Regions from separate parts of the Bradyrhizobium sp. CCBAU 11386 genome, predicted to be linked through region 1. Evidence: predicted binding sites of a transcription regulator. Region 1 holds the regulator's gene; each other region holds the start of a gene.

What was found. The regulator LexA, encoded in region 1, represses DNA repair genes until DNA is damaged. The targets are predictions, from matches to a motif close to TGTTCNNNNTGTGTTCNG.
Region 2: XI09_RS21595 (DNA recombination protein RmuC) is a predicted target of LexA. The motif match lies at 3,992-4,009, and genes of this name have one in related genera.
Region 3: XI09_RS30555 (ImuA family protein) is a predicted target of LexA. The motif match lies at 3,448-3,465, and genes of this name have one in related genera.
Region 4: recA (recombinase RecA) is a predicted target of LexA. The motif match lies at 5,308-5,325, and genes of this name have one in related genera.

Annotation. Positions count from the first base shown of each region.
Region 1 covers NZ_LBKA01000235.1:46,012-53,824, forward strand. The annotation lists gene XI09_RS24160 (alpha-hydroxy acid oxidase) at 1-695, shown strand, start outside; gene XI09_RS24165 (HAD family hydrolase) at 710-1,336, shown strand; gene XI09_RS24170 (hypothetical protein) at 1,504-1,710, shown strand; gene XI09_RS24175 (molybdopterin molybdotransferase MoeA) at 1,939-3,150, shown strand; gene lexA (transcriptional repressor LexA) at 3,326-4,027, shown strand; gene XI09_RS24185 (hypothetical protein) at 4,205-4,408, shown strand; gene XI09_RS24190 (hypothetical protein) at 4,602-5,036, shown strand; gene XI09_RS24195 (GAF domain-containing protein) at 5,258-6,199, shown strand; gene XI09_RS24200 (ComEC/Rec2 family competence protein) at 6,209-7,813, opposite strand, start outside.
Region 2 covers NZ_LBKA01000228.1:60,728-68,540, reverse strand. The annotation lists gene recR (recombination mediator RecR) at 1-295, shown strand, start outside; gene XI09_RS21610 (hypothetical protein) at 326-763, shown strand; gene XI09_RS21605 (AmpG family muropeptide MFS transporter) at 889-2,253, opposite strand; gene XI09_RS21600 (GIY-YIG nuclease family protein) at 2,367-2,669, opposite strand; gene XI09_RS21595 (DNA recombination protein RmuC) at 2,758-3,960, opposite strand; gene def (peptide deformylase) at 4,132-4,656, shown strand; gene fmt (methionyl-tRNA formyltransferase) at 4,790-5,725, shown strand; gene truA (tRNA pseudouridine(38-40) synthase TruA) at 5,846-6,583, shown strand; gene XI09_RS21575 (GIY-YIG nuclease family protein) at 6,607-6,942, shown strand; gene dapE (succinyl-diaminopimelate desuccinylase) at 7,085-7,813, opposite strand, start outside.
Region 3 covers NZ_LBKA01000247.1:91,348-99,160, reverse strand. The annotation lists gene XI09_RS30565 (error-prone DNA polymerase) at 1-1,111, opposite strand, end outside; gene XI09_RS30560 (Y-family DNA polymerase) at 1,108-2,700, opposite strand; gene XI09_RS30555 (ImuA family protein) at 2,597-3,385, opposite strand; gene XI09_RS30550 (UdgX family uracil-DNA binding protein) at 3,549-4,958, shown strand; gene XI09_RS30545 (inorganic phosphate transporter) at 5,066-6,694, shown strand; gene XI09_RS30540 (M20 aminoacylase family protein) at 6,769-7,813, opposite strand, start outside.
Region 4 covers NZ_LBKA01000250.1:851-8,663, forward strand. The annotation lists gene XI09_RS32235 (hypothetical protein) at 151-534, opposite strand; gene XI09_RS32240 (hypothetical protein) at 620-817, opposite strand; gene XI09_RS32245 (hypothetical protein) at 1,425-1,691, opposite strand; gene XI09_RS32250 (winged helix-turn-helix domain-containing tetratricopeptide repeat protein) at 1,944-3,515, opposite strand; gene XI09_RS32255 (methyltransferase) at 3,696-4,730, shown strand; gene XI09_RS32260 (hypothetical protein) at 4,851-4,985, shown strand; gene recA (recombinase RecA) at 5,418-6,506, shown strand; gene XI09_RS32270 (hypothetical protein) at 6,612-7,607, shown strand; gene gcvP (aminomethyl-transferring glycine dehydrogenase) at 7,612-7,813, opposite strand, start outside.

The DNA of each region.
Region 1 (7,813 bases):
AGCTCTATGTGCGCGGCGACGACGCCTTCGTCGCCGATGTCGTCAGCCGGGCGGAGAAGCACGCCTACGCCGCCTTCTGCCTGACCGTCGACACCGCCCATTACAGCCGTCGCGAACGTGACATCGCCAAGCGCTACGTTCGCGAGAGCCGCCTGCGCGCCACCGGCGGCGATTTCCAGAAGGGCCTGGAGTGGCGGACCGTGAAGATGATCAAGGACAAGTTCAAGGTTCCGCTGATCCTCAAAGGTATCGCCACCGCCGAGGACGCGCTGATCGCGATCGATCACGGCGTCGAATGGATCTACGTCTCGAACCATGGCGGCCGCCAGCTCGATCACGGCCGCGGCGCCATGCATATGCTGCCGGAAATCGTCGAGGCCGTGAAGGGCCGCGCCAAGATCATGGTCGACGGCGGCTTCGGCCGTGGCACCGACATCGTCAAGGCGATTGCGGCGGGCGCCGACCTTGTCGGCATCGGCCGGTTGCAATGCTGGGCGCTGGCGGCGGCCGGCGAAGCCGGCGTGACGCGGATGCTGGAGCTTCTGGAGGACGAGGTGCTGCGCTGCCTCGGCCTGTTGGGCGCCACCTCGTTCGCCGAGGTCAACAAGTCCTGCCTGCATCAGGCAACTGCAACGAATGCGCCGAGCGTGTTCAGCGCGTTCCCGCTGTTCGACCACGAACCTTACCGATACTGATCTGAAAGGATGCAATGACCTCGCTCTCTCCCGGCAGCGCAGATGCGCTTTTGTTCGATCTCGGGCGCGTCGTGCTCGACATCGATTTCTCCAAGGCGATCGCCTGCTGGGCGGGACATGCCGGCTGCAAGCCGGAGGCGATCGTTGCCCGCTATGTGCGCGACAGCGAGGCCTATCGGCTGCACGAGGTCGGCAAGATCAGCGACGAGGACTATTTCGCCTCGCTGCGCGCCTCGCTCGGGATCGGCATCTCGGATGCGCAATTCCTCGAGGGCTGGAACGCGATCTTCGCGGGCGAGATGCCTGATATCGCGGAGCTATTGCAGCGTGCGGCGAAGCGGATGCCGCTCTACGCCTTCTCCAACACCAACCGGCCGCATGTGGACCATTTCTCGAAGGAGTATGCCGGCCTGCTCGGCCATTTCCGCGAGCTTTATCTGTCGTCCAGCATCGGCCTGCGCAAGCCGGACGCGGCGGCCTTCGACCATGTCGTGGCGGCCATCGGCGTGCCCGCCAGGCGCATCGTGTTCTTCGACGACCTCGCCGAAAACGTCGAGGGCGCGCGGGCGCGCGGATTGACCGCGGTGCATGTGACCTCGCCCCGCGACGTCGGCGATGCGCTCAAAGCGCTGGGAATCTGATCGAGATACACCGGCCGGCGGGTGAAACCGGGGAGTTCCGCGGAACCGATCTCGCCCGAGATGAGGAACCAAATCACTTTGTACATTTTTATACAGAGTTCCGGGAACGGAATGCCCGCTTCCGGACTCTTGAGTCCGTTGGGACTTCTACGGACGGACGCATCATCGTGTTGGGCAAGACCTATCTCACCAAACAGGCCTCTCTTCTGCTCGAATTCGCCAGAACGACGTCGGATTCTGACCTTTCCGCCAAGCTGATCAGCAAGGCCGCCGACCTGAAATCCCAGGCCGATCCGCTGCCCGACAAGGATCAAGGCCCCAAAGCTCCCGACGTGGCGCCGGACGCCCGTCCGGACCAGCAGACCGGTCGTTGACCGATACTGGCCGTGGCTCTCGTCAATTGTCGTCCTGCCATGGCCATACTCGTACCGGTCTTTCTGATCGTCAGGGTTATGCCGCGCCGCACTTGGCGTTCTCCATAGAAGAGCGGCCGAGCGACGGGATGAATTATCCTGCTTCGTCGCTGTTTTGCCTCTGCGCCCGCACTCGGATAGAACGTTCGCCGTTCATTCGTCCGAACGTGCCCAGCAGGAGTCTTCCCCGTGGCCTTGATGCCGGTTTCTGACGCGCTCGCCGCAGTGCTGGCCGGCGTGGAGCCGTTGCCTGAAGAGATGATTCCACTCGATGAGGCCTACCACCGCGTGCTCGCGCGCGACGTCGCGGCGCGGCGTACGCAGCCGCCGGAGGCGATGTCGGCGATGGACGGCTACGCCGTGCGCGCGGCCGATGCGGCCAAGGTCGACGCACAGCTCACCGTGATCGGCGAGGTCGCGGCGGGCCGGCCGTTTGCGGGATCGGTCGGCGTCGGCGAAGCGATGCGAATCTTCACCGGCGGCGTCGTTCCGGCCGGCGCGGACGCGGTCGTGATCCAAGAGGACACGGTCGCCGAGGGCAGGCGCATCACGATCAAGCAAGCCGCCGTCACGGGGCGGCACATCCGCCCCGCCGGCGTCGACTTCTCCGAGGGCGACGTGCTCCTGCGCAAGGGAACCCGGCTCACCGAGCGCGACCTCGCGCTCGCGGCCGGGATGAATCACCCGCACCTCCCCATCCGACGCCGTCCGAAGGTCGCGATCCTCGCCACCGGCGACGAACTGGTGATGCCTGGCGCCACACCGGGTCCCGGCCAGATCGTCTATTCCAACGGCTACGCCCTGCACGCGCTCGCCCGCCAGGAGGGCGCAGATACCATCGATCTCGGTGTTGCCGCTGATACGCTGGAGGCCACCACCGCCGGCATCCGCCGCGCCCGCGAGAGCGGCGCCGATATCCTGATTACGACCGGCGGCGCCTCGGTCGGCGACCACGATCTGGTTCAGCAGGCGCTGAGGGATGAAGGCATCGCGATGGCGTTCTGGAAGATCGCGATGCGGCCGGGCAAGCCGATGATGCACGGCCGGTTAGGAGCGATGGGTGTGATCGGCCTGCCCGGCAATCCCGTGTCGTCCTATGTGTGCGCCTTCCTGTTCATGGTGCCGTTGATTCGCGCTCTGTCGGGCCGCGCCGTGATTCACCACCGTCGCGAGCGCGCCGTGCTCGGCCGCGACATCGGTGCCAATGACCAGCGCGAAGATTATCTGCGCGCACGTCTGGAGCGGCGCGACGACGGCACGCTTGTCGCCCTTCCCGTCGATCATCAGGATTCCTCACTGCTTGCGAATCTCGCTGCGGCACAGGCACTTCTCGTGCGCGCGCCGTTCGCGCCCAAGGCCGAGGCCGGCACGCCTTGCGAGGTGCTGCGACTGCCCGCCTGAACCCGCTGGTCATGCGCGTTCCGCGAACTTTGTCGCGTTCACGGTAAATTAAGCAGTTGCGGAACACATATCGAACATATAGTGTCCGTTCATGATTTGTTTCGAGCATCTGGCGGCTCGCCGCTGAATTCACCGTCTCGGAATCGAACGACATCAACCGGGGGATTTGGTCGAGATGTTAACGCGCAAACAATACGAGCTTCTGCGATTCATCAGCGAGCGTTTGAAGGAAAGCGGCGTGCCGCCCTCCTTCGACGAGATGAAGGACGCGCTCGACCTGCGCTCGAAGTCAGGCATCCATCGCCTGATCACCGCATTGGAGGAGCGCGGCTTCATCCGGCGTCTGCCCAACCGGGCCCGCGCGATCGAGGTGATCAAGCTGCCCGAGCTCCAGGCCGCCGCCGGCAGCCGCCGTGGCTTCACGCCGAGCGTCATCGAGGGCAATCTCGGCAAGGTGCGAGCGGGCTCCAGCGCGCCCGTAGACGAGGGCGAGCGCCCCGTCGCGGTGCCGGTGATGGGCCGCATCGCGGCCGGCACACCGATCGAAGCGCTGCAGACCCGCAGCCACACCATCAGCGTACCGCCTGACATGCTCGGTTCGGGCGAGCACTACGCGCTCGAAGTGCGCGGCGACTCGATGGTCGAAGCCGGCATCCTCGACGGCGACATGGCGCTGATCCAGCGCAACGAGAGCGCCGACACCGGCGACATCGTGGTGGCGCTGATCGACGACGAGGAAGCGACGCTGAAGCGCTTCCGCCGCCGCGGTGCCTCGATCGCGCTCGAGCCCGCCAATGCGGCCTATGAGGTCCGCATCCTGCCGCCCAACCGGGTGAAGATTCAGGGCAAGCTGATCGGCCTGTACCGCAAGTACTGAGCGCGGCCGCCGGTTGGCGACCCGCGCGTTGACGATTGGAGCGGACGATTGTCCGTTCCGGCTGGATAGTCTTTCTGGTTTTGCACAGATTATCCGGCCCCTTCTCCAGCGCTACATCCTCGGCACGCCGCACGAAGCCCTCATCGCTTCGCGGCGCTGGAGATCGAGGAGACCATCATGCGCAAGATCGTTTTGAGCGCCGTCACGATGGCGCTGATCGCAGCATCGGCGTCGCAAGCCTTCGCCGCACAGTTACACCCTGTCCGCAAGGCAGCGCAGACGACGACGAGCGAGCAATTGCGCAATGCCCGCAATGCCGTCGCGCAGCCGTCGCAACCCGCCTGGCAATATTCGGGCTGGTCGGCACCTGCTGGTCGCTGACGGAGACGCACGCCAAATGCGCGAGAGCGGACTTTGTTCCTCGTGCATTTGAAAAAGATATTGTGATGGCAGCCTGCGAACCCAAGCCGCAGATTTGCCTACAACCGAGAAGACGCTAACATGCTTCCACTCTGATAGAGGCCTGTGCCTCCGAAGGAGGCGCGGGTCGCTATCCCTGAATGAGGAGCACCCGATGTGTGACTACAGCCTGCATGCCGTCGCGACGCGTCCCGCAGAAGTCGGCGAGACGATCGTCACGACCACCTTCCGAGGCACCTCGACGCGCGGCTTCGCCTCCGAGGCCGACATGTCCGTCGCAGTCTGCCTGCTGCCGGGGACGGAGCTCGCCTTCGCCGACAACGTCCGCTACGACAATCGATGGATCTGGACGCGCACCATCAATTCCCGTGTCGGCAAGTTCGGCAAGATCGATCCGCACATTCCCGATCGCCATCACGACGCGATCGAATTCCCCGACGGCAAATACGTACTGGTGACGCAGCTCGTCGAAGGCCAGCGCGCGACCGTGCTGCAGTTGCCGGTGACCCAGCCCGTCGGCGAGCGTGAACACAAGCCGCAGGTGATCGCCGATGGTCGGCCGACCATCACCCGCCTGCCGATCGGCTGACGTACCTACCCCGGCTCACGGGTCGGGGCCAGGATTGAAATCGCCATCGCCGGCCGTGGCCGGCGAGACGGGATGGTTTGTGTCCTGAGAATCCAATTCGCCGAGATCCCCCCGCGCCTCCCCGTCGCACGAAGTTTGCGCGGCGCTGCCTGAATTTTGAACGTCCGTTCCGCGGCCAGATCGCCGATGCTGTCAATGGCTTGAGGCGGCGGGCACGGTCGATGAAAACCTTCATTCGCGTCGTTGAACTCTGGGTGCCCGACCGGACGCGCATGCGGCTGGAATTCGGCGGCGGTCTCTATGGCGAAGGGCTGTCCGCGTTCAAGGCCGTGAGCGAGAACTTGCGCTTCGGATACGACGAGGGCCTTCCCGGCAAGGCCTGGGCCAGCGGCCATCCCGTGATCCTCACCAAATTCGCCAACTCCTATTTCAAGCGGACCGATCAGGCGCTCGCGGCCGGCCTCACCTGCGGCGTGGCGGTCCCGGTGTTTTCAGGCGAATTTTTGCAGGCCGTGATGGTGCTGTTCTGCGGCGACGACGAGGCGCATGTCGGCGCGATCGAGCTCTGGCACAATGATCCCGATATCTCCCACGAGATGGGGCTCGTCGACGGCTACTACGGCACCGCCGACATGTTCGAATTCAACTCCCGCCACACCAGGTTTCCGCGCGGCTTCGGCCTGCCCGGACGCACCTGGAAAGCGGACCTGCCGCTGATCATCAAGGATCTGCACAACGCCAAAAGTTTTCTGCGCTGGGAAGAGGCCGCCGAAGTCGGGATCAATCTCGGCGTCGGCGTGCCCTACCGGACCGGCGCCGACCAGACCTGGGTGCTGACTTTCCTCTCCGCGCAGGCGACGCCAATTGCGCGGCGCTTCGAGATCTGGGTGCCGAACGAAGCCCGCTCAGCACTGGTCTTTCGCGCCGGCGATTGCAGCGCGCAGACCGACCTCGCCGCGCTCTATGTGGACAAATCCATCGCCAGGGGTGACGGCAGCATCGGCGGAGCCTGGGCCACCGGCATGCCCGCGCTCAACGACGATCTCGCGCATGACCATTCGGTCGCGGCCGCAGAGGCTCGCGCGTCTGGACTGAGCCAAATGGTGGCCCTGCCGGTGATCGGGAGTGCTGGGCTCGACGCCGTGCTGGCCTGGTACCTGTAGCCGTTCCGTTCAATCCTCGGCCTGCATGTCCGCCTCGGACGGTGTCGCGTCCCGGCTGCGGGGAGCCGCCGCCTGCGGCGCAAGGCTCGTACCGAAATCCCCCTCGCCGGCGGTCGCCGGCGACCACGGGCGGTCGGTGCCTCTCGCTTTCACCGCCTGAACGACAAAGCCGTCGCCTCGCTGTGTCAGCGCGAGCGCGCCTTGCGCGGCGAGACGCTGCCGGTCGACCACCATCGCCGCACAATCCGCTGGCGCCGGCCGCGCCGTCACCACCAGCGCGGCGCGGCTGCAATCGTCCGCCAGCGCTTCGATGCGCAAGGCCAGCGCGACCAGGCGCCCGTCGGCGAGCGGCGTCACGCAGCCGGCCTCGTCGCACGACACGCCGGCGGCGAGCGAGGGACTAGCGGCATCGCGCGGATCGGCGTCGGCAGCGAGCCACTCCTTCAGCAGAAAGCCGTCCTTGCTGGCCCGGATCATTTGCAGGCGCCCGTCCCTGCCCCGCACCGCGACGCTCTGGCCGTCCCCGGCGATCAGGATATCCGGCTGCCGCCCCGACAGCCCCCAGAGGATCGCCACCAGCAGCACCAGCGCGCCGGACCAGCGCAGGGGCGTGCGCAGCAGGCCCATCACGACGATCCCCAGGCTGGCCGCGATCAGCGGCGCGATGCCGAAAGCCGGGATGCGGCCGACGGCGCCCGGCAATGCCGCCACCCAGCGCGAGACCGCGACCATCCAGTCGATGCCGATCCCCATCAGCCACCAGAACACGCCGTCGAGCCCGAACGGCGCCGCGAGCAATCCGAGCAGTCCCGCAGGCATCACCAGCGCAGAGACCACCGGCATCGCGCCGAGATTGGCGAGCACGCCGTAGGGCGTGACGCGATGGAAATGGAAGGCGGCATAGGGCGTGGTCGCAAGCCCCGCGATTAGCGAGGCCAGAAACAGCATCGCGATCTCGCGGCCGCCCCACATCGCGATGCGCGCGGTCGCCGAATGATCGGGCGAAGCGAACAGATTCGGCATGCCGATCTGCACCAGCGCAACGAGTCCCAGCGTTGCCGCAAACGACATCTGGAAGCTCGGATGCACCAGCGCTTCCGGCGCGACCGCGAGCACGATCAGCGCCGCCACAGCCAGGGTACGGAACGTGATGGCGCGGCGGTCGACCATGACGGCGATCAGCACCACGGCGGTCATGAAGAACGAGCGTTGCGTCGCGACCTCCGCGCCCGAGAGCAGCAGATAGAACGCGGCGGCAACCAGCGCCGCAGCCGCGGACCATTTCTTGATGGGGAAGCCGACCGCCAGTCCCGGAATCAGAGCGAGCAGCGCGCGGACCGCGAAGAACACGACGCCGGCGACCACCGCCATGTGATAACCGGAGATCGAGAGCACATGGCCGAGCCCTGAAATGAACATGGCGTCATTGATGGGCGTGGTGATCGCGTCGCGACGCCCCGTCAGCAGCGCCGTCGCGATCGCGCGATTGTCACCTTCGAGTGTTGCGCGGATGCGCGCGTCGATCGCATCGCGCAGGCCCTGCATGAAGGCGGCATAGCGCAGCCGCAAGCCACCGGCATCGGGCGGCACTGCCGCCGTGATCGCCCCCATCAC
Region 2 (7,813 bases), on a different contig from region 1:
AGGGCGCTATCATGTGCTGGGTGCGACATTGTCGCCGCTCGACGGCGTCGGTCCGCAGGACCTCACCATCGACGCGCTGGTTGCGCGCGCGCATGACGCGCAGGTCCATGAAATCATCCTGGCGCTGAACGCGACGGTCGACGGCCAGACCACGGCGCACTACATCACCGACCTGCTCCAGGACGCCAACGTAAAAGTAACGCGTCTCGCCCATGGTGTGCCGGTCGGCGGCGAGCTCGATTATCTCGATGAAGGTACGCTATCGGCCGCGATGCGGCAGCGGACCCTGTTCTAGCTATCCTACAGACCCTACGGAACGGACGACATGACGAAACTTTTCGCCACTCGATGGGCTTTGGTCGCGACGATGATGCTGCTGGTGACGCCGGCCATCTCCGCGCAGCAGGACGACGCGGCGCCACCGCCGCCCAAGCCCGGCAAGCCGATCAACACCGGCGACGTGCTCTCGGGCGAGCTGAACGCGATGAAGGTGCGCGACGTCAAGAACGCCGGCAAGCGGATCGCGACCTACCAGATCACCTCGGAACCGCGCCGCCTGCCGCCGCCGAACGGGCTGTGCAATCTCGAGACCGGCCCCGAGACCTTTCAGCTCGTCACCTCCAGCGACGCGCAGGCCACGCAGCTGAAATCGTTCGTCGGCAAGGAGATCTCGGTCAAGGTCGACGAAGTCGCCTGCGCCAGCGATCCCGGCCAGATGAGCGAAGCCGTGGTGACGAAGTGGAGCATCATCAAGAAGCAGTAGGGGGCGGTTCGCTCTCCGCGTGGTCATTGCGAGGAGCACTTGCGACGAAGCAATCCAGACTGTTTCCGCGGAAAGATTCCTGGATTGCTTCGCTTCGCTCGCAATGACGAGGAGGGAGGGCAGCGTCACACCCTGATCGGCCCCAGCTCTTCGAAATGCCCGCGCTTCTGCAGCCACGTCAGCAGGACCAGGCTCGGGATCGCCACCAGCACGCAGATCACGAAGAACAGCGGCCAGCCGGTGGCCTTGGCGACATAGCCCGCCACCGACGAGAGATAGGTGCGTCCCACCGCGGCGAGCGCGGTCAGCAGCGCGTATTGTGTCGCCGTGTGCAGCGGGTTCTGGCACAGCGCGGAGAGATAGGCGACGAAGATCACGGTGCCGATGGCGCTGGTGAAGTTTTCGCAGGTGATGGCGAAGGCGAGCGCCCATTGGCTGGTGCCGACGAAGGCCAGCCAGGAGAACGACAGATTGGCGAGCGCCTGCACCACTCCGCCGATCCACAAGCTCGTCGCCAGTGAATAGCGCCGCGCGACGAAGCCGCCGGCAAAACCGCCGATCAGCGTGGCGGCGAGGCCAACGCCTTTCACGATCGCCGCATAGTCGTTGCGGGAGAAGCCGAGGTCGATCACGAACGGCGCCGTCATGGTGCCGGAGAAGGCGTCGGTGAACTTGAACAGCACGACGAAGGCGAGCGCGGCGAGCGCATCCTTGCGCGCCAGGAATTCCGAGAAGGCGCCGATCGCCGCGTGCAGCACGCGTGCGAACGCCGTCTCGGCTTGCGTCGCGGCTTCCGCCCGCACCGACTGCTCGGGCTCGGTCGCGGCCAGCGCCGTGATCGTGCCGATCAGCACCATCGCCGCCATCACCACATAGCCCCACATCCAGGCCGATGTGCGCGGAATGCCGGTGCTCTCGAAACCGGAGACGATGAACAGCGCGCCCGCGGTCGAGACCAGCATGCCGATGCGATAGGCCGCGACATAGGACGCCATGCCGGCGGCCTGCTCGCTCTCCGGCAGGCTCTCGACGCGGAAGGCGTCGACCACGATGTCCTGTGTCGAGGACGTCGTCGCCACCAGCAGCGCGCCGAGCGCGACGTAGAACGGGGAGCGTGCGGGATCGGTCAGCGCCAGCAGCAGGATGGCGACGATCAGCAGCAGCTGCGAGAACAGCAGCCAGCCGCGCCGCCGCCCGAACGCGCGCGTGAACAGCGGCACATGCAGCGCATCCACCAGCGGGGCCCACAGGAATTTCAGCGTGTAGGGCGTGCCGACCAGCGCAAACAGCCCGATGGTTCCGAGATCGACCCCGGCCTCGCGCATCCACACCAGCAGCGTCGAGCCCGACAGCGCCAGCGGCAGCCCGGACGAGAAGCCGAGGAACAGCACGATCAGCACCCGCGGTTGCAGGTAAACGGCAAGGCTGTCGCGCCAGGAGGCGGCCGGAGCGGAAGTCACGGCGGGGGAGGTCGCGTCGGGTGCGGTCATGGGGAGGTGTTAGCAGATTCTGGGGACCACAAGGGAGCTGTCGCTCCTGCTGGCTACAAGGGAGGTGTCGTCGCCCGGCTTGACCGGGCGACCCAGTATTCCAGAGGCCGAGGTTATGGAGGACCCGCTATCCCCGAATAGAGATCGTTCCAATCAGGGTTATCCTTCTCGATCAGCGCAATCTTCCAGGCGCGCTTCCACTTTTCCAGACGCTTCTCCCGTTTGATCGCATTCTCGGGATCATCGAATTGCTCGAAATAGACTAGCTTCACCACGCCGTATTCCTTCGTGAAGCTCTCGACCACCTGCAATTTGTGTTCGGCCACGCGGCGGATGAGATCATTCGTCACGCCAATGTAGAGCGTTCCGCCGATCCTGCTGGCGAGAATGTAGACGTAGTAGCAGCGTCCGCCCATCTGCCGCCTCTGGGATACTGGGTCGCCCGGTCAAGCCGGGCGACGACAGCGAAATTATGGCGGCAGCGTACCGGATCTCAGGAGAGAATCACTCCCCCGCCTGGAGCTTCCTCGGGAACAGCTCGGGCGCACCGGTCGCCACCAGATGCGGGCCCTCCGCCGGCGCATCGGCCTTGCTGAAATCGAGCTCCTCGATTCGCCCGGCGCGCTTCTCGATCTTGTCGGCGGAGATCAGTACCTGGCGGACGTCCTCGTTGGCGTCGGCAAAATGCTTCTGCAGCTTCAGCACGCGGTCGCGCAGGCGGCCGAGGTCGTCGCCGAGCTTGATGACCTCGGTGCGGATCTGGTCGGCGGCGTCGCGCATGCGCGCGTCCTTCATGATCTGCTGCATCACCTGGATCGCGAGCATCAGCAGCGAGGGCGATACCAGCACGACGCGGGCGCGATAGGCCTTCTGGATCACGTCGTCGAAACCGTCATGGATCTCGGCGTAGACCGATTCCGACGGCACGAACATCAGCGCCATCTCCTGGGTCTCGCCGGTGACGAGATATTTTTCTGCGATGTCGCTGACATGCTTCATCACGTCGCCGCGCAGCCGCTGCGTGGCGATGCGCTTCTCCTCGTCGGTGCGGGCATCGTGCAGCGCGGTCATCGCCTCGAGCGGAAACTTCGCGTCGATGCAGAGCGGGCGCTGGTCGGGCAGGAACACGACGCAGTCCGGCCGCTTGCCGGTCGAAAGCGTGAACTGGAACTCGTAGGCGCCCTTCGGCAAGCCGTCCTGGACGATCGCCTCCATCCGCGCCTGGCCGAAGGCGCCGCGCGACTGCTTGTTGGCGAGCACGTCGCGCAAGGTCGTCACCTGCGTGGTGAGGTCGGTCAGGTTCTTGTGCGCGTTGTCGATGATGCCGAGCCGCTCGTGCAGGGCGTGCAGGCTCTCCATGGTGTTGCGGGTCGAGTGCTCCATGGACTGACCGACGCGATGGGTGACCGAATCCAGCCGCTCGTTGACCGCGCGGGCCATCTCGGCCTGGCGGCCGGCCAGCGCCTGGGTCATGGCGTCGACCCGGCCCGAGGCCTCGCTCTGGGCATGCAGCATCTGGCTGATGCGCTCCTCGAGTTCGTCGGCGCGGATCGCATTCGCCATCGCGAGTTCCGCCCCGCGCCGCCCCGAGCGTGCAATCACCACGGCGATCACAACCAGCAGGATCAGGAAGAGCGCCCCGAAGCCGATCAGCGCGTCGATCGTGCGCACCGGCCAGTCGCCAGCCACGAAAATGATCTCGTTCATGGCTGTCCTTCTAGCCGATTCGGTCGCCGACACGAACGAATAGCGAACATTTATGGTGAATGCCCTGCTAATTTCTATGGTTAACGAAACCTGAAGCTTTATGGTTAGCGGAGGGTTAACAGGGTTCCTGGCCGCATTGACCGCGTCCGGCGCCCGGCTTAAATCGCCGCCATGGCCCTCAGAGAAATCATCATCCTGCCCGACAAGCAGCTGCGTCTGGTCTCCAAGCCGATCGAGAAGGTCACGACGGAGATCCGCAAGCTTGCCGACGACATGTTCGAGACCATGTACGACGCGCCCGGCATCGGACTGGCGGCGATCCAGATCGCGCAGCCGTTGCGGCTGATCACCATGGACCTCGCCAAGCGCGACGAGAACGGCGAGACCAAGCCCGAGCCGCGCGTCTTCATCAATCCGGAAGTCGTCGCCTCGTCCGAGGAGCTGTCGGTCTACGAGGAAGGCTGCCTGTCGATCCCCGAATATTACGAGGAGGTCGAGCGGCCTGCGAAGGTGCGCGTGCGCTTCACCGATCTCGACGGCAAGGTGCACGAGGAGGACGCCGAAGGCCTCTACGCCACCTGCATCCAGCACGAGATCGACCATCTCAACGGCGTCTTGTTCGTCGACTATCTGTCGAAGCTCAAGCGCGACCGCGTGATCAAGAAGTTCGAGAAGGCCGCCAAGCGCGCGGAGTAGGGTTCTCTCTCTGTCGTTATGGCCGGGCTTGACCCGGCCATCCACGCCTTGCTTGCTTTGTCGCGAAGACCGTGGATGCCCGGGTCAAGCCCGGGCATGACGGAGAACCAGAACTCTCACCGAACGCAGTCACATGCCCCTTCGCCTCATCTTCATGGGCACGCCCGATTTCTCCGTGCCGACGCTGCTCGAGCTCGTCGCGCATGGCCATGAGATCGCGGCTGTCTATACGCGCGCGCCGAAGCCGGGCGGGCGGCGCGGCCTGCAATTGCAGCCGACCCCGGTGGAGGAAGCCGCGCGAAGACTCGGCGTGCCCGTGCTGACGCCGAAGACGCTGAAGACAGAGGAAGCGCTCGACGAGTTCCGCGCCTTTGACGCCGACGCCGCCGTGGTCGTCGCCTACGGCATGATCCTGCCGCAGGCCATTCTCGATGCGCCAAAGCTCGGCTGTTACAATCTGCACGCTTCGCTGCTGCCGCGCTGGCGCGGCGCCGCGCCCATCAACCGCGCCATCATGGCGGGCGATGCCGAAAGCGGCGTCATGGTGATGAAGATGGACGTCGGCCTCGACACCGGCGATGTCGCCATGGCCGAGCGGCTGGCGATTACGGACACCATGACCGCGGCCGACCTGCACGACCGCCTGTCCCGGCTCGGCGCCGACCTGATGGTGCGGGCCATGGCCGCGCTCGGCCGCGGCGGGCTCCAGCTCAAGAAGCAGAGCGAGGACGGTGTGACCTATGCGGCCAAGATCGACAAGGCCGAGGCGCGCATCGACTGGAGCAAGCCCGCGCACGCCGTGCTGCGCCACATCCACGGCCTGTCGCCGTTCCCCGGCGCCTGGGCGGAGCTCGCAGGCGTCAGCGACAACGCGCGCGTGAAAATCCTGCGCTGCGAGCTCGCCAAAGGCTCGGGCGCGCCGGGCGACGTGCTCGACGACCAGCTCACGATCGCCTGCGGCGAAGGCGCGATCCGCATCATCGAGCTCCAGCGCGAAGGCAAGGCGCGGATGCAGGCGGTCGACTTCCTGCGCGGCGTGCCGGTGAAGGCGGGCGCGAAATTCACCTGACACTGTCATACCCCGCGAAGGCGGGGTATCCAGTACGCCGAGGCTTCTCGGTTGACCGGAGGGGCCGCGGCGTACTGGATCGCCCGGTCAAGCCGGGCGATGACGGCAGAATTGGAAACGATGCCCCGCTACAAGCTCACCATCGAATATGACGGCGCGCCGTTCTTCGGCTGGCAGGTGCAGGACACGCTGCCGTCGGTGCAGGGCGCATTGGAAGCGGCGGTGAAGGCGATGACGGGCGCGGATCTGCGGGTGCATGGCGCCGGCCGCACCGATGCCGGCGTGCATGCGCGCGGCCAGGTCGCGCATGTCGACATCGAGAAGCAGTTCCCGCCGGGCCGCTTTCGCGACGGGCTCAATGCGCATCTGCGCCCGCATCCGATTGCGGTGCTCGAGGCCGAGATCGTACCCGATACTTTTGAAGCGCGCTTCTCGGCCGTGAAGCGCCACTATCGCTACCGCATCGTCAACACCCGCGCCAACCTCGCGCTCGACGTCGGCCACGCCTGGCGCGTGCCGCGCCGGCTCGATGCCGAGGCGATGCATGCGGCCGCGCAACGCCTGCTCGGCAAGCATGATTTTACGACGTTTCGCGACACCGAGTGCCAGGCCAAGTCGCCGGAGAAGACGCTCGACCAGCTCGACGTCGAGCGCGACGGGCGCGAGATCACCATCGTCACCTCGGCGCGCTCGTTCCTGCACAGCCAGGTGCGCTCGATGGTGGGATCGCTCGTCTGGGTCGGCGAGGGACGCTGGACCGCGGACGATCTCTCCGCCGCGCTCAAAGCCCGCAACCGCGCCGCCTGCGGCATCGTCGCCCCGCCGGAGGGGCTGTATCTGATGAAGGTGGATTATTAGCGTCTGATGCCGCCACTGGCGTCATGGCCGGGCTTGTCCCGGCCATCCACGTGCGCCAACATGCAACCATGCATGGTGGATGGGTCTACATCCTGGCGAGCGCGCCAAATGGCATTTTATACGTCGGCGTTACGAGTGATCTCGTGCGGCGAGTGTACGAACATCGCGAAGGGTTGGTACCGGGCTTCACAAAAAAGGATGGAGTCAAGCTGCTCGTCTATTTCGAGCGCTACGAAGACATCCAGACCGCTATCCAGCGCGAGCACAACATCAAGCACTGGTCGCGGACGTGGAGGGTCAGGCTGATCCTCAGGGACAATCCTGAGTGGGAGGATCTCTACGACACGATTGTCCAGTAAGGCGTGCCCGAACTCGCGCCACACCGTCATGGCCGGGCTTGTCCCGGCCATCCACGATCTTTCTTGTCAGTGTCGGCAAAGAACGTGGATGCCCGGGGCAAGCCCGGGCATGACGGCGGAGGGCTAAGCGGCAATTAGTGCCCTACCCAAAATACCGCGTCAAAATCCCCCGATACACCTTCGTCAGCTTCTCCAGGTCCACCACCGGCACGCGCTCGTTGACCTGATGCATGGTCTGGCCGACCAGGCCGAACTCGATGACGGGGCAATAGCTGGAGATGAAGCGCGCATCCGAGGTGCCGCCTGAGGTCGACAGCTCCGGCTTGCGCCCGGTCACCTCCTCGATCGCCGACACCGCGAGATCGGTGAACGGGCCCGGCTTGGTCACGAACACGTTCGAGTTCGACGGCTCCCAGACGATGCGGGCCTTGATGCGATTGCCGCGGGCTTTTGCCAGCCGCGTCTCGACCAGCTCGCGCAAGGATGCCTGGGTGTGGTTGTCGTTGTAGCGGATGTTGAATTTTGCGCGGGCCTCGCCGGGGATGACGTTGTTGGCTTTGTTGCCGACGTCGACCGAGGTGAATTCGAGGTTGGAGGCCTGGAATTGCGCGCTGCCATGGTCGAGAGGCTCGTCGGAGATCGCCACGATCAGCCGCGAAATGTCCGGCACCGGATTGGAGGCGCGGTGCGGATAGGCGACATGGCCCTGCACGCCGTCGACATACAGCGTGCCGGATTGCGAGCCGCGGCGGCCGACCTTGATGGTGTCGCCGAGCGTCTCGACATTGGAGGGCTCGCCCAGCACGCAATGATCGAATTTTTCGCCGCGCTCGGCGGCCCATTTCAAGAGCTTGATGGTGCCGTTGATGGA
Region 3 (7,813 bases), on a different contig from region 1:
CGACCTTGGTCGGGTCGACCGAGGTGATGCCGAGCACGTAGCAGACGGCCGAATTCGCCGCCGAGCCGCGGCCCTGGCACAGAATATTCTGGCTGCGCGCGTAATGGACGATGTCGTGCACGGTGAGGAAGTAGTGCGCGTATTTCAGCTCGGCGATCAGCGCGAGCTCTTTCTTGAGTGTGGCACGCAGCTTGTCATCGATTTCGCCGGCAAAATATTTATCGACGCCCGCCCAGGTCAGATCCTCCAGATGCCCTTGCGCGGTCTTGCCCGGCGGCACCGGCTCGTCAGGATATTGATATTTGAGCTGGTCGAGCGAGAAGTCGATCTTGTTCGCAAAGCGCATGGTCTCCGCGATCGCCTCGGGGAAGTCACGGAACAGCCGCGACATTTCTCGTGGAGTTTTGAGAAAGCGCTCGGCATTGGCCTCGAGCTTCCGTCCGACCGCCTCGATCGTGGTCTTTTCACGGATGCAGGTCAGCACGTCCTGGAGGGGGCGGCGGCCGGGATCGTGATAGAGCACCTCGTTGGTCGCGAGCAGCGGCACCTTTGCTTTTCCCGCGAGATCATCGAGCCGCGCCAGGCGACGCCGGTCGTCGCCGCGATAGACCAGGCTCGCCGCCAGCCACACGCCATCGGCGCGGGTCGCTTTGAGCTTTGCAAGAACATCCAGCGCCTGCGCCGGCTCGAAGCGATGCGGCAGGGTCAGGACCAGAAGCTGGCCTTCCGAAAACTCGAGGAGATCAGGGAAGGTGAGACGACACTCGCCCTTCTCGATCCGCGTGATGTCGTCGCCGCGCTTGCCCCTGGTGAGCAGCTGACAGAGCCGGCCATAGGCTGCGCGGTCGCGCGGATAGACAAAAATGTCGGGCGTGCCGTCGATGAAGACGATGCGCGTGCCGATCAGCAGCTTTGGCTTGTGCAGCACCTTGTCATTGTCGAGCTCCTTGTAGGCCCGCACCACGCCGGCGAGCGTGTTGTGATCGGCGATGCCGATCGCGGCAATGCCGAGCTTGCTCGCCTGATGCACATAGGCGCGCGGATCCGAGCCGCCGCGCAGGAACGAGAAGTTGGTGGTGATGCCGATCTCGGCATAAGCGGACGCGGTCATGCGAAGAGACCGTGCACATACCAGCCGGGAGGAGCCGGCTTGCCGTCGTCGTCGAACACCTCTCCCTCGTAAAGACCGTCGCGAAAAATCCAGAAGCGCAGCCCCTCGGCATCCTCGATGCGGAAATAGTCCCGCGTGAACTGCTTGCCGTCCTGCCGCCACCATTCCATGGCGATGCGTTCGGGCCCCTCCACGCGCACCACCGCATACAGCGCGCGGCGCCAGGTGAATTGATGCGGCGGACCATCAGGCACGGTCGCGAACGGCACCTTGATCGGCTCAGGCTTGTCGAACAGCCTGAGCGGGCGCAGCGGCGGCTCGCTCTCGACACGTGCCGGCCATTCGGCCTGCATGGCGGCGGCGAGATGATGCTGCGCCGGCGCGGCCAGCACCGCACATTCAGGGATATGCGTGTCCTGCGGCAGGTGCACGACGACGCGCTTGCCACCGATCCGCGCGGCGATGCGGTCGATCAGCGCGGCGAGCTCGTCATTGTCGTGGACATGGGCGTCGAGATCACGCTGCTCCTGCACCACGATCTCGGTGCGGCTCGCCGACAGCCGCACCATGTCGAAGCCGAAGCCGGGATCGAGGGGATCGGCGAGCGCATCGAGCCGCTCGCGGAACAGGCGGTCGATGACAGCGCTTCGCGTCACCGGACGTCCGGTCTCGACCATGATCGCGCGCACCACGCCATCGGTGCGGAAGAAGGCGGCCTCCAGCCGGCGCGCGCCCTTGCCCTGCTTCTCCATGGACGCGATCAACGTGTCGGCGAGCCGCGACAGCGTCATCGCGATCATCGTATCGGTCGCGATCGGCTCGGCAAAGCGCTTCTCCACGATGTAATCAGGCAGCGGCTTTCGCGGATTGATCGGCGCATCGCCCTGTCCCAGCGCGTGCGCGAGCAGCGTGGAGAACCGCGCGCCGAACCGTGCCGTGATCTCGTGGGCGCTGCGCGATGCAACATCGCCGATGGTCTTCAGGCCGGCGCGGCGCAGGCCGGTGGTGATGGCTTCGCCCGCGCCGAGCGCGGACACCGGCAGCCGGCTGATCGCCTCCGCCTCCCCGCCATCGGCGACGATGGTGCCTGTGACCTGGCGCGTCAGCGTCCGCGCGCAGACCGAGGTGCCGGCAATCGCCGCACTGACGGCAAAGCCTTGTCGGCCGAGCGCGCGGACGAGCGTCTGCAACAGCGCGGCTTCCCCGCCGAACAGATGCGCACAGCCGGTGATGTCAAGGAACAGCCCGTGCGGCGGATCGAGCGCAACCAGCGGCGTGAAGCGGTCGCACCAGTCGGCGATGTCGCTCAGCGTCTTCGCATCGGCAACGACATCGGCATCGAACACCCGCAAGTCCGGGCACATCGCCCGCGCATTGGCCAGGGGCTGGCCGATATGCAGGCCGAGGCGCGACGCCGCATCGTCAAGCGCATGGATCACCAGCGCATTGGTGTCCTTGATGACGACGACGCTGGGCTCGTTGTCCTTATGCAGTCCGGCGCTGCCAAGGAACCGCTGGATCCGGTCGATGGGCAGGCGCGGCAGCCACAGGCTGAGAATACGTCGACGGTTCACTGAACTGGCACTCATCACACTTCCATTCCATGATCCACCGGCCGCACGGGCCATGACGATTGCGCAACAGCTCGGCATCGAAGCGCGGCGCGCCCCAGGCATCCCACATCGTGCCCGGCGGCGAATGCGCCGCGCGCAGCATCCATCGCGTCTCCGCGGTCGAGGGCAGCGGCTGCGCGGCCATCCGCAGCAGCAGGCCGGTGACGCCGGAGCCTTGCGCGGCCAGCGTCAGCTTGCGGCTCGCCACGAGATCGAACTGCCGCGTCTCGCCCCAGAGCTCGAGCACGACCGCGCCGAGCGCATCGCAGGCGAGTGCATCGGCCGAAGTGCGCAGCGCACTCTCCACATCGGCCGCGCGCACCATCACCACGCGGCGCGGGTCGAGGCCGAGCTCGGCGAGCCCGCTCATCGACAGCGCGCCGGCTTCCAGTTCCGAAAAATCCTGCCGCACCCATAGCAGCGGCCGGCGCGCGGTCACGCGTCCCGCAACGCCCATGACAAACCCGGTCGCGGCGGCGCCCTGGCGCCCCTCGCAAAACACCTCATGGATCGCCGCACGCGCAAGCCCGCCCTTCAGCGCGCTGTCGACCTCGCCGTGGCCAAGCGCGACGCGATCGCGCTGATGCACGACCTCCGCCGTCTCGATGCGCTCGATCTGGCCGCGCAAGGTCGCAAGCGCGCTCATGCGTGCGCCGCTCATGCTCGCCGCTCCTTTGAGATGGGTGCCGTGGCTCAAAAATAAGAACCCGCGGCTGGCTCATTTGTTCATGATATGTTCTAATATAAAGCTAACGGCGCCCTAGGAGTCAATCGAATTGGCGCGCCTTCGGATTCATGAGCGGAATCAAGAGGATTCGAGTGCCATGTACCTCGTCACCCTGGACAGCGAGACCGATTTCGACGGCTGGCGCAAAGCCGCACGCGCATTCGCCCTGCATCACGTCGCCCCGGCGGACGTGGTGTGGCACGTGCAAGGCCAGACGGACGACCAGATGCCGCCCGGCCTGTCCGAAGCGCCGAGCCTTCCGCCGATCGAGACCGAAAGCACGTTCACCGTGCCGGCCAATTTCATCGAGCTTGCCCGCATCGCGATCCTGCATCGCGACGGCGAGCGTTTTGCGCTGCTCTATCGCCTGCTCTGGCGGTTGAAGGCCGATCACGACCTGCTCGCAACGATGAGCGATCCCGACGTGGCGCAGGCAACCGCGATGGCTGGCAGCGTGCAGCGCGATGCGCAGCGGATGCGCGATCTCGTCCGCTTCCGCGAGATCGGGCGCGAGCAGAAGGCGCATTACGCCGCCTGGTTCGAGCCGGAGCATCACATCGTCGCATTCGCCGCGCCGTTCTTCGCGCGTCGTTTTGCCGACATGCCCTGGTCGATCCTCACGCCTGACGTTTGTGCCCATTGGAACGGTCACGCGATCTCCTTCACGCCAGGGATCAGCCGGGCGGAGTGGCCGGCCCCAGGCCGCCTGGAGGAAACCTGGCGGCGCCATTTCCAGCCCGACCGGCTGACGACGACTGACACGCCGGTGAAGCGCCGGAGGAACCTCCAGGACGCATCGACACTTGGATCGATACTTGGACCCCTGCTCGCCGATGCCGAACGCTGGACCGGCGGACGGATCTCCCCACGTCCGGAAGCCATCATGGGACACAAAGCAGCCGCCAAGGATCTCGAAGCGCTCCGCGAGGAGGCCGCGCATTGCCGTGCCTGCCCGCTCTACAAGGACGCGACGCAAACCGTGTTCGGCGAAGGCCCGAAAGACGCCACCATCATGCTGGTCGGCGAGCAGCCCGGCGACAAGGAAGACCTCGCCGGCCATCCCTTCGTCGGCCCCGCCGGCCAGATGCTCGACCGCGCGCTGGAGGAAGCCGGCGTCGATCGCAGGAAGGTCTATGTCACCAACGCGGTCAAACATTTCAAATTCGTGCCGCGCGGAAAAATCCGCCTGCACCAGAAGCCGAATACACAGGAGATCCGGGCATGCCGGCGATGGTATGAGCGGGAGCTGGCGGCCGTTCAACCCGATCTCGTCGTGGCGATGGGCGCCACCGCCGCGCAAAGCGTGTTCGGCAAGATCACTCCTGTAGGCAAGACCCGCGGCCGGCTGATCGACCTTCCCGACGGCCGCAAGGCTTTGGTGACGGTGCATCCGTCCTATCTGCTGCGGCTGCCCGATCCGGAAGCCAAGGTGCTGGAATATCGGCGCTTTGTCGAAGATCTGAAGATCGCGGCCAACTTGCAGAAGAAATCCGCGCGCGCCGCCTAAATCGCCTAAATAGCGGCGGGAAAACGTCTTGCAACCGCCGCTTGTCATCCAGCCTTCAAATCCATCGCGGACAATACCCTTACCTGAAAGTTAAGGGGCGTCCTGACATGACCGATGTAGCATTCGACCGCGCGGTAGCCGATCCCGCGCCGATCCAGCCGGCCTCGCGGCCAAATCTCGACAAGGGCTTCAATCCGCTGACGATGATCCTGTTCTTCGGCATCCTCGCCGCGGGCCTGCTATTCGTCGCCTACAGCATCTATGCCGACGTCAACGCGACCGGCACGCGGGTGACGACCTACCTGCCCTATATCCTGTTGTTCGTCGCGCTGCTGATCGCGCTCGGCTTCGAATTCGTCAACGGCTTCCACGACACCGCCAACGCGGTGGCGACCGTGATCTACACCCATTCGCTGCCGGCCGAAGTCGCCGTGATGTGGTCGGGCTTCTTCAACTTCCTCGGCGTGCTCCTGTCCTCCGGCGCGGTCGCCTTCGGCATCGTCTCGTTGCTGCCGGTCGAGCTGATCCTTCAGGTCGGCTCCAGCGCCGGTTTCGCGATGGTGTTCGCGCTTCTGATCGCCGCGATCCTGTGGAATCTCGGCACCTGGTTCTTCGGCCTGCCCGCCTCGTCCTCGCACACGCTGATCGGTTCGATCATCGGCGTCGGCATCGCCAACGCCGTCATGCGCGGCCGCGACGGCACCTCGGGCGTGGACTGGAGCAAGGCGACCGAGATCGGCTACGCGCTGCTGCTGTCGCCGCTGTTTGGCTTCATTTGCGCCGCCGTGCTGCTGCTGGTGCTCAAGTTCATCGTGCGCAACCCGGCACTCTATTCTGCGCCCGAAGGCAACAAGGCGCCGCCGCTCTGGATCCGCGGCCTGCTGATCGCGACCTGCACCGGCGTCAGCTTCGCCCACGGCTCCAATGACGGCCAGAAGGGCATGGGCCTGATCATGCTGATCCTGATCGGCACCGTGCCGACCGCCTACGCGCTCAACCGCGCGCTGCCGGAATCCCAGGTCGCCCAGTTCCAGAAGACCTCGGAGGCCGCCTCCAGGGTGATCTCGGCCAAGGGCGCCGGCCACAGCATCATCGGCGATCCCCGTCCGGCGGTGACGCAGTACATCGCGCTGCATCACATCAACGAGGGCACCTATCCTTCGCTCGCCGTGCTGGTGAAGGATGTCGGCGACCAGGTCGCCAAATACGGCTCGCTGAACAAGGTGCCGGCGGAAGCCGTCGGCAACACCCGCAACGACATGTACCTGACTTCGGAAGCGATCCGCTTCCTGATGAAGGACAAGGAAAACGATCTCAGCAAGGAAGAGGTCGCAACCCTGAACGCCTACAAGGGCTCGCTCGACGCCGCCACGAAGTTCATCCCGAACTGGGTGAAGATCGCGGTCGCCATCGCGCTCGGTCTCGGCACCATGATCGGCTGGAAGCGCATCGTGATCACGGTCGGCGAGAAGATCGGCAAGACCCATCTCACCTATGCGCAAGGCGCCTCCGCCGAGCTCGTCGCCGCGGCCACGATCGGCGCCGCCGACGTGTTCGGCCTGCCGGTCTCGACCACCCACGTGCTGTCGTCCGGCGTCGCCGGCACCATGGCGGCGAACGGTTCGGGCTTGCAATGGTCGACCATCCGCAACCTGCTGATGGCCTGGGTGCTGACGCTGCCCTGCGCGATCATGCTGTCGGCCACGCTCTACGTGATCTTCTCGCGTATCTTCTGAAGCCGATCAGATCCCTCAAAACAAAGGGCCCGTGCGATGCACGGGCCCTTTTCATATGTGCTTCTGGCTTGGCCTTAAGACGCCGCGAGCGATTCCTCGACCAGCTTGACCCAGTAGGACGTGCCGAACACGATCGCCTCGTCGTTGAAATTATAGGCGGGGTGGTGCAGGCCGGCGCTGTCGCCGTTGCCGCAGAAAATGAAGGCGCCGGGGCGCGCTTCCAGCATATAGGCGAAATCCTCGCCGCCCATCAGCGGCGGCATCTCGTGCACGTTGGCTTCGCCCGCGACCTGCCTCGCGATACGCCGCGCCACCTCAGTCTCCGCGGCGTGGTTGTTCACGACGGGATAGTTGCGCTTGTAGTGCAGGTCGATCTTTGCGCCGGTGATCTGCGCCACGCCCGCCACCACTTCGTGCACGCGCTTCTCGACCAGCTTGCGCACCTCCGGCGACAGCGTGCGGATGGTGCCCTTCAGCGTCGCGGTCTGCGGAATGACGTTGCGGGCATTGCCGGCATGGAATTCGCAGATCGAGATCACTGCGGATTCCAGCGGATCGACGCTGCGCGCCACGATCGACTGCAACGCCGTGATCACCTGTGCACCGACCAGCACGGAATCGATGCATTTGTGCGGACGCGCGGCATGGCCGCCGAGACCCTCGATCATGATATCGACCTCGTCGGTCGCCGCCATGATCGGGCCCGGCCGGATCGCGAACGAGCCGATCGGGATGCCCGGGCCGTTATGCATGCCGTAGACCTGCTCGATGCCGAAGCGCTCCATCAGGCCGTCCTTGACCATGGCCGCGCCGCCGGCACCGCCCTCCTCGGCCGGCTGGAAGATCACGACGGCATCGCCGGCAAAATTGCGAGTCTCGGCGAGGTAGCGGGCCGCCCCAAGCAGCATCGCGGTATGGCCGTCATGGCCGCAGGCGTGCATCTTGCCCGGATTCTTCGAGGCATAAGGCAGGTTGGTCTGCTCCTCGACCGGCAGCGCGTCCATGTCGGCGCGCAGGCCGATGGTCTTGAGCCCCTCGCCGGCCGGCTTGCTGCCCTTGATCACGCCGACCACGCCGGTCTGGCCGAGGCCGGTCACGACCTCATCGCAGCCGAATTCA
Region 4 (7,813 bases), on a different contig from region 1:
GGCGGCCCTACCGCGCACCCAGCGAGGCGGGGCCGCTGCGCGTGGGACTCCCGCTTGCAAATCCTGATTAAGCCGATTGCCCCATCGCGCGGGGATGGCGCCCCGGTGCATGTTGATGTGCATGGGCCGGCGGTAGCCTTGGCTGGCCCGTTACCTTGGCCCCAGCTCCCCGTTCCCCTTGAGTTGGGGCCTTTTGCTATCCGCAAATAGAAACGCCGCCCGCTCAAATATCGCGCGGGCGGGCGAGAAGCTTTTTTTGCGTTGGCCGGGTCGGCGGCAGGTGGTGGCGTGGCGCTTGACGTCTTGCGCCGCTTCGTCGCGAGGCGAGGCCGCCAACCGAGGCGGTCTGGTGATATCGGAGACGAACCTGACCTGCATCACAGGGCCATTATCACAGGGCCATGTGTCCCTGACTTCAATCGGCATCCTGCGGCTTTGCGCGCCTCTGAAGTTTCGCATGGCGTCCCATGCGAGGCCGGCCGGGGCGGCTTCTTCCTGGACCGCGAGCAAGTCTTGCAATTCGTCGATAGCCATCGCAGGCGTTCTCCAAAATGCCGGCGGGAGCGCATCGCTCTCGGCCGCCGGCGCCTACGAGTTGGCTGCCAGTTGGTTGCAGCCTTCAATCCGGCGGTTGCAGCCCGGGCGATCTCAGCCACTCGCTGATGTGAGCGCCGGTCTCGGCTTGCCGGGCTCTGCGGATTGTACGCTCACGTTCGATACCGGGTGGAAGCGTTTTGGCTTCCTCACGGAGGCGTTGCGCTTGTTCGGCAAGGCGCTCTTCAAGGGACGTGGTTTGCTTGAAACGGCGTCGCTGCATGGCGCTGCTCCTTTCTAGAGGAGGCGGGAGCGCTAGTGGCGTTCTCATCACCGATGAAAGCCAAGGGCCGCGCGGTGATGGCATAGTCTGACATGTCCGCTGCTGGACATATGGTCAATCTTGACCAGCTCGGGAAAAGTTAGCGAAAGCAAATCAGGCCACTGCGATTTTCAAACCGGCCTTGGCTGGCCCGGCACCCGTGCCCAGCTCGCCCGGTCCCTCTCGAGTTGGGGCCTTTTGCTATCCGCAAGTAAAAACGCCGCCCGCTCAAATATGGCGCGGGCGGCGGCTTTCCAGCCCCAGGGGGGATGATGCAAAACCCCGGTAATCCTTCGTCTGCACACCCCATGCCAAGGTTCATTGCGCCGGAGCGGGACACCTTGATGCCGATGGAGCTCCAGAGGGAACCGAACGTCGTTCAGCTTGGGACACCAGGGCTCAAATACGGACAGCGTCCAAATCCGGGGTGCTGTCCTAACTAGGACCACCCCGCAGAGGCAGACGCGGGGGACACCCTTGCAGCCAAAGTAGGACACCCACCTCAAAGCGCGGCCCTTGCCTGGCCAAGTGGATGGGAAAAACAAAGAGGCCGCCAACTGAGGCGGCCTTACTTCGGCGGATGCAGCTCGCTCTTGAGCCAGCCCTGTACTTGTTCAGCTTTCAGGGGGTCAGGGTCGAACGTCGCGATCTTATGGTCGGATTGCCATAGCTCTATGACGTCGTTTTCCACCAGCGACTTGGCCCGTTCCTTGGCTTCAACTTCGTCCGCGCATATCAGGTCGAGGCGTTGCTTGATGTGCCCATCCTCGCCGATCACATAGGCTTGGTACTCAGGCATCTGACGGCCCTCAGCAGCCGCGATGAATGGAACCATTAAATGCTCTTGTTCCATTCCTTGCAAGGCTCGCGTTCCTCTAGCGGAACGTCTCGTTCGCGACGTGTTCTATGGGACCGAATTCCTTGATCCATCCCAAGGGTCGTCAAAACAGGCCACCGTCAGAATCCGGGTGCTGTCCTGATGAGGCCGTGTACCCAAAAACCCGACGGCGTAATGCGACGATGCCTACGTCGGATTTGCCGCTGTAGCGACCAAGTTCGTGCGCCGCACAATATGCGTCAAAAGCAGTCATTCGGGCACGCCAGATGTTCGCCAGGCTTGGCCCAATTTCTCGACATCTTCGAGCCGGCGAAATGGCGAGCTTTTGATGCCGGAAATGCGCAAAGCGGGGTCGGTTTGCAGGACGGCGTCGCACACGCGAGGGGCTTCGGCGATGCGCCCGGCCATCGCCAGGCTCGACATCAGTATTCGCTGCGCGCCCGGAAAATTCGGCTGGCGCTGAACGGCGCTCGTGGCGCGGGACAGAGCTTCCTCATACCGCCCGGCAAAGAAATGAGCGAAGGCCATCCCGGTTTGCGGAATGAACAGGTGGGGATCGACCGGACTCAAGCGAATTGCTGCCGAGAATTGCTCGATCGCTGCATCGTGATTGCCGAGAAAAACCTGTGCCCAGCCTGCCCAAAGGCGCGCCATGGCCAGATTGGGATCGAGTGCAATGGCCCTTGCGGCAAGAGCCGAGCCGGTCTCCGGCTCTTCGAGCATGTAGGAATAAACATGTGCTGCGTGCGCAAGCACCAGAGGATCGTCCTGGTCGAGCTGCACCGCTCGTTCGACCAGTTGTCGGCTTTCAGCCCGCTCCTTTGCCGCGTCCTCGATCCATCCGAACCCTTTCTTCTGACCGAAAATGTTGGCTCCAGAGGCGTAGGCGACGGCAAATGCAGGATCGAGCGAAATGGCAAGTTTAGTCATCCTGAGAGCCTCACCGCTGCCCTCCCGCGTCCACTGGTAGATGCTGAACTTGGAGCGCAGATAATAGTCATAGGCCTGGAGGCTTTCGGTCGGTTTGCGCCGTGCGCGCTCTATCTCGGCCCGCTCAAGCTGCGGAGACATCGCGCCTATCACGCCGCTCGTCAGGCGGTCCTGCAAATCGAAGATGTCTTCGAGTTCGCCATCGAACTTGTCGGCCCAGATGTGCGCGTCCGTAGACGCATCGATCAATTGCCCGGTCACACGAATCCGTTTTCCGGCCTTGCGTACGCTGCCTTCCAGCACATAGCGAACGCCAAACTCACGACTGATCCGCTTGATATCGACGGCTTCGCCCTTGTAGGTGAAACTCGAATTTCGCGAGATGACGAACAGCAATTTCGATCGCGACAGTCCCGTGATGATATCCTCGACCATGCCGTCGGCGAAATATTCCTGCTCCGGATCGTCGCTTAGATTCTGGAAGGGAAGCACCGCGATGGAAGGTTTGTCGGGAAGCGCAAGGAGGGGTCTTGCGTGTTCCATCGGACGGTCGTCGGCGATCGGCGCGCCGGTGGGGCCTTGCGCTTGCAGGATGGGTCCGACGAAACGGAAGCCCTTTCGCGGCAGTGTCTTGATCAGGCGCTGTTCCTGGCCGGAATCGCCGATCGCGTTCCGCGCGGCGTTGAGGCGAGTTGTCAGCGCTTCGTCGGACACGCTGCGCCCGTTCCAAACGGCATTGATGAGGTCGTCCTTGCTGACGACGCGCTCCCGGTTGCGGATTAGATAATCGAGCAGGTCGAAGACCTTTGGCGCGATGGCGACGCCTTCCGCGCCGCGATGCAACTCGCGGCGGTCCGTGTCGAATACGTAATTCTCGAACAAATAGCGCAAGCTGCCGTTTCCCCCAGGTGGCCTCCGATCGTCGAGGCACCAGCACCCGTCGCAACCCCAAGAATAAGCCGCCGGTAAGGAAAAAGTAAGCCGTGGGTCAGGCGTGCCTGCCCATACCTTGGCACTCTCGTCTGACTGAAAATACCCCCTCGGAAGAGACGCTCAAACTTGGAACAGGTTATGTCGGAATCGATTCAGGCGGCTGCTCCGTGCCTTCCACCGCATGCTCAGCTGATACAGATCGGGACAGGCGCCGCGGTCGCTAATGTCGTGCACATCGCGGCGAAGCTTGGGTTGGCTGATAAACTTGCTGATGGACCGAAGAGTGCAATGGAGTTGGCCGGCCCATCAGCTCTGCACGCCCCGTCGTTGCACAGATTGATGAGGACGATGGCCAGTCTGGGGCTTCTCACTGAAGGTGAACGACTGCGATTTTCGTTAACGAAGCTCGGTGAGGCATTAAGGTCGGATGCTCCGGGCTCGGCAAGATCGACCTTGCTCATGACGGGAAGTAGTTGGGTCGCAAGTGGCTTCGCCAATCTACTTCATTCCTTGCAAACAGGCCGTACAGGCTTCGAAAAAGCGCAGGGGATGCCGTTCTTCGACTATCTTGCTCAACATCCCGAAGACGCTTCAGTGTTTAGTGAAGCAATGGTTGGGCTTCATGGGGGAGAACCTCCAGCGGTCGCGGCCGCCTACGACTTTTCGATGTTCCAGACCGTCGTCGATGTTGGAGGGGCATCTGGCAATATGCTCGCCGCTATACTTGGGCGATACCCAGAGCCTCGAGGCCTGTTGTTCGATCGGCCGCACGTTGTGGTCGATGCTGAAAAGTCGCTCAAAGCGAACGGTGTTACCGGTCGTGTGACCGTCGAGGCTGGAGATTTTTTCCTGTCAGTGCCTTCGGGCGGCGACGCTTACATCTTGTCGCATATCTTGCACGATTGGAATGATGAACAGTGCCTGACAATTCTAGGTCATTGTCGCAAAGCCATGAAGCCGGATGGACGACTGCTGATTGTCGAGATGGTCCTGCCTCCCGGTGACGCTCCACATCCAGGGAAGATACTGGATATGGTGATGCTGGCATTGATTGGTGGGCAGGAGCGCACGGAAACCGAGTACGCCAGTCTACTGGACAAGGCTGGTTTCCGCCTCAGCCGCGTCGTGGCAACACAATCACCGGTGAGCGTCGTAGAAGCCGTTCTGGCCTAAGTGCCGCAAGGTCCGCTTGGACTCACCTGGAGGGCGCGGCGTGGTCGCTTCGGCGCAGCCTCGTTCGCGACGTGTTCTATCGGACCGCCCGCGGCGAGTCAGAGCGCCAATCAGATCAATGTGACGATGGATGGCGATCGACTACAGGTCATCGCCAATGTCGATGCAAAAGGCGCGCAGAAATTGCTGAAAGCAATTCGAGCAAACCTTGAACTGTTAGGTGATGACGAGGGCGATCTAACCGACGACCAATGAAAGAGGCCGCCAACTGAGGCGGCCCTTGTTGTTGATTTTTAAACGGCCCCAATAGGGGGCCGCCAACCCGCCTGGCGGGTTTTCCTCCAGCAGTCGGGGGGGCACCTTTCGGCTGGGGGCGCGAGCAAACGCGCCGCCAAGCCGATTGTTCCCCAAAGGTGTTCTCTTAGCGGAACGCCCCGGCCTTTATTCGCTACACCCAGAACGAGTTAATCCTAAGCGCGCATGAACAGGTTGTGGCGGTTCGCGAACAAAAACAGGCCACTGCAAAATTCAACTTAGGCCACTGTGGGTTAAAACAGACCAGCGCCCAAATCCGCAAAAGAACATATTGCGAACTCGGAACAAATAGAGTACATTGCTTTTATCGCCGGCCCGCCTCGCCAATCGTTTGTCCCCCTAGCGAATCCTCGCCATAAGGAGCACGACCCAATGTCCGCAACTGCCCTGCGTATCGTCGAAGGATCTTCCATGGACAAGAGTAAAGCTCTGGCCGCCGCGCTCTCCCAGATCGAGCGTCAGTTCGGCAAGGGTTCCGTGATGAAGCTGGGCAAGAACGACCGGTCGATGGACGTCGAGTCGGTGTCGTCGGGCTCGCTCGGGCTCGATATCGCGCTCGGCATCGGCGGCCTGCCCAAGGGTCGCATCGTCGAGATCTACGGGCCGGAATCCTCGGGCAAAACCACGCTGGCGCTGCACACGGTGGCCGAAGCGCAGAAGAAGGGCGGCATTTGCGCCTTCATCGACGCCGAGCACGCGCTCGACCCGGTCTATGCGAGGAAGCTCGGGGTCAACATCGACGAGCTGCTGATCTCGCAGCCCGACACCGGCGAGCAGGCGCTGGAGATCTGCGACACGCTGGTGCGTTCGGGCGCGGTGGACGTGCTGGTGATCGATTCGGTCGCGGCCTTGGTGCCGAAGGCCGAGCTCGAGGGCGAGATGGGCGAATCGCTGCCGGGTCTTCAAGCGCGGTTGATGAGCCAGGCGCTGCGCAAGCTGACGGCCTCCATCAACAAGTCCAACACCATGGTGATCTTCATCAACCAGATCCGCATGAAGATCGGTGTGATGTACGGCTCGCCGGAAACGACGACCGGCGGCAACGCGCTGAAGTTCTACGCTTCCATCCGTCTCGACATCCGCCGCATCGGCGCGATCAAGGAGCGCGACGAAGTCGTCGGCAACACCACGCGCGTCAAGGTGGTGAAGAACAAGCTGGCACCGCCCTTCAAGCAGGTCGAGTTCGACATCATGTACGGCGAGGGCGTCTCCAAGATGGGCGAGATCCTCGATCTCGGCGTCAAGGCCGGCATCGTCGAAAAGTCCGGCGCCTGGTTCTCCTATGACAGCCAGCGCCTCGGCCAGGGCCGCGAGAATTCGAAAGCGTTCCTGAAGTCCAACCCCGACATCACCGCCAAGATCGAGACCGCGATCCGCCAGAACTCCGGCCTGATCGCCGAGCAGATCCTGGCCGGCACGCCGGAGCGTGACGCCGACGGCGAGGAGCCGACCGAGGAGTAAGTCTTAACGCGAAGAGTTTTTCGCGAGGAGCGGGCGCTGAGGACGTTGAGTTGCCGACGTCTTCGGGGCCCGTTTCGTTTTGCGTGGGGCTGGGGCACGCCTGCGATGAAGCGTATGATCCTGACCAGTTCGTCCGGCGTCGGTCTCACCTACGCCGATCGCGCCGACATGGTCGTCCCCTTGATCTTTCGGTTCGTTTCGGGACCGCTGCCCACGTCACACCACCTCGATAACTACCTCAAAGGGGGCTCTTTCAGTGGCGAGCCGGACGTGCGGTGGTCCGATCTTGTTGTCCAATCGCCCCAGACCGGTCGTGCGCACAGAGAACTCGGACTGGTCTGGTTCTGCGAGACCTGCGGTGTCGAGCTCATCGAGCTGTGGTTTGATCCCACCCCGAACAATCAATTGCAGCTGGTCTGGATCCTCGATTATCTCCGCGCCGAACCCTACATGGCCGAGCGCCTGAAATTGCGGCTGGTCGATTTCGATTTGCTCGGAGCAGACGTCGCGGGGCTTCGCGATCGTGCCGTGCGGTCGGTCGATGTCACGGCGCACGACTTCGAGGTCGCCCGCATGGCCTGGGAGGCCTACCGGGCACCAACGCCGGAGCTCTGTTTCGGGCTCTTGAGCAGGGATTTCCCCAGGCTACCCTTCCTGAATCCGGCGATAGAAGAATTGCTGGCAGAACTGCCGTCACCGACAACTGGATTGGGTGCGACGGAAGCGCGGCTGCTCGAACTGATTGCGAGGGGACACAACCGTACCAAGGAGCTGTTTCAGCCGGGCGGGCTGCTCGAAACACGTGTGTTCGACCAGTGGGAGCTGGGCCCTTTGCTTGAAGGGCTCGCGTCCGGTCCGATGCCGGCGGTTGCGGGTCTCGATCCGAAGCTCGCGACGCTCGCCCCGCACAATACGCGAGGTCGCAATGCCGCTTATCGCCGGAGCCGGCTGGTGCTGACGGACTTCGGCAAAGCGGTGCTTGCGGGCCGGGACAATTTCCGCAGCCACAATCCGATCCGGCGCTGGTGGGGCGGCACGCTCCTGACCAACGAACGGCTCTGGCGTTGGAATCCGCAAAGCCGTTCGCTGGTGGCGCCTTAGGCCCTTACTCCGCGGCTTCCGCGTAATCGCTCACCGGCGGGCAGGAGCACACCAGGTTGCGGTCGCCATAGACGTTGTCGACGCGGCCCACCGGGCACCAGTACTTGTCGGTGCGCGAGACGCCGTCGGGGAAGCAGCCCTCGGCACGCGTGTAGGCGCGATTCCACGCATCGTCCGCGATGTCGTGCACGGTGTGCGGGGCGTGG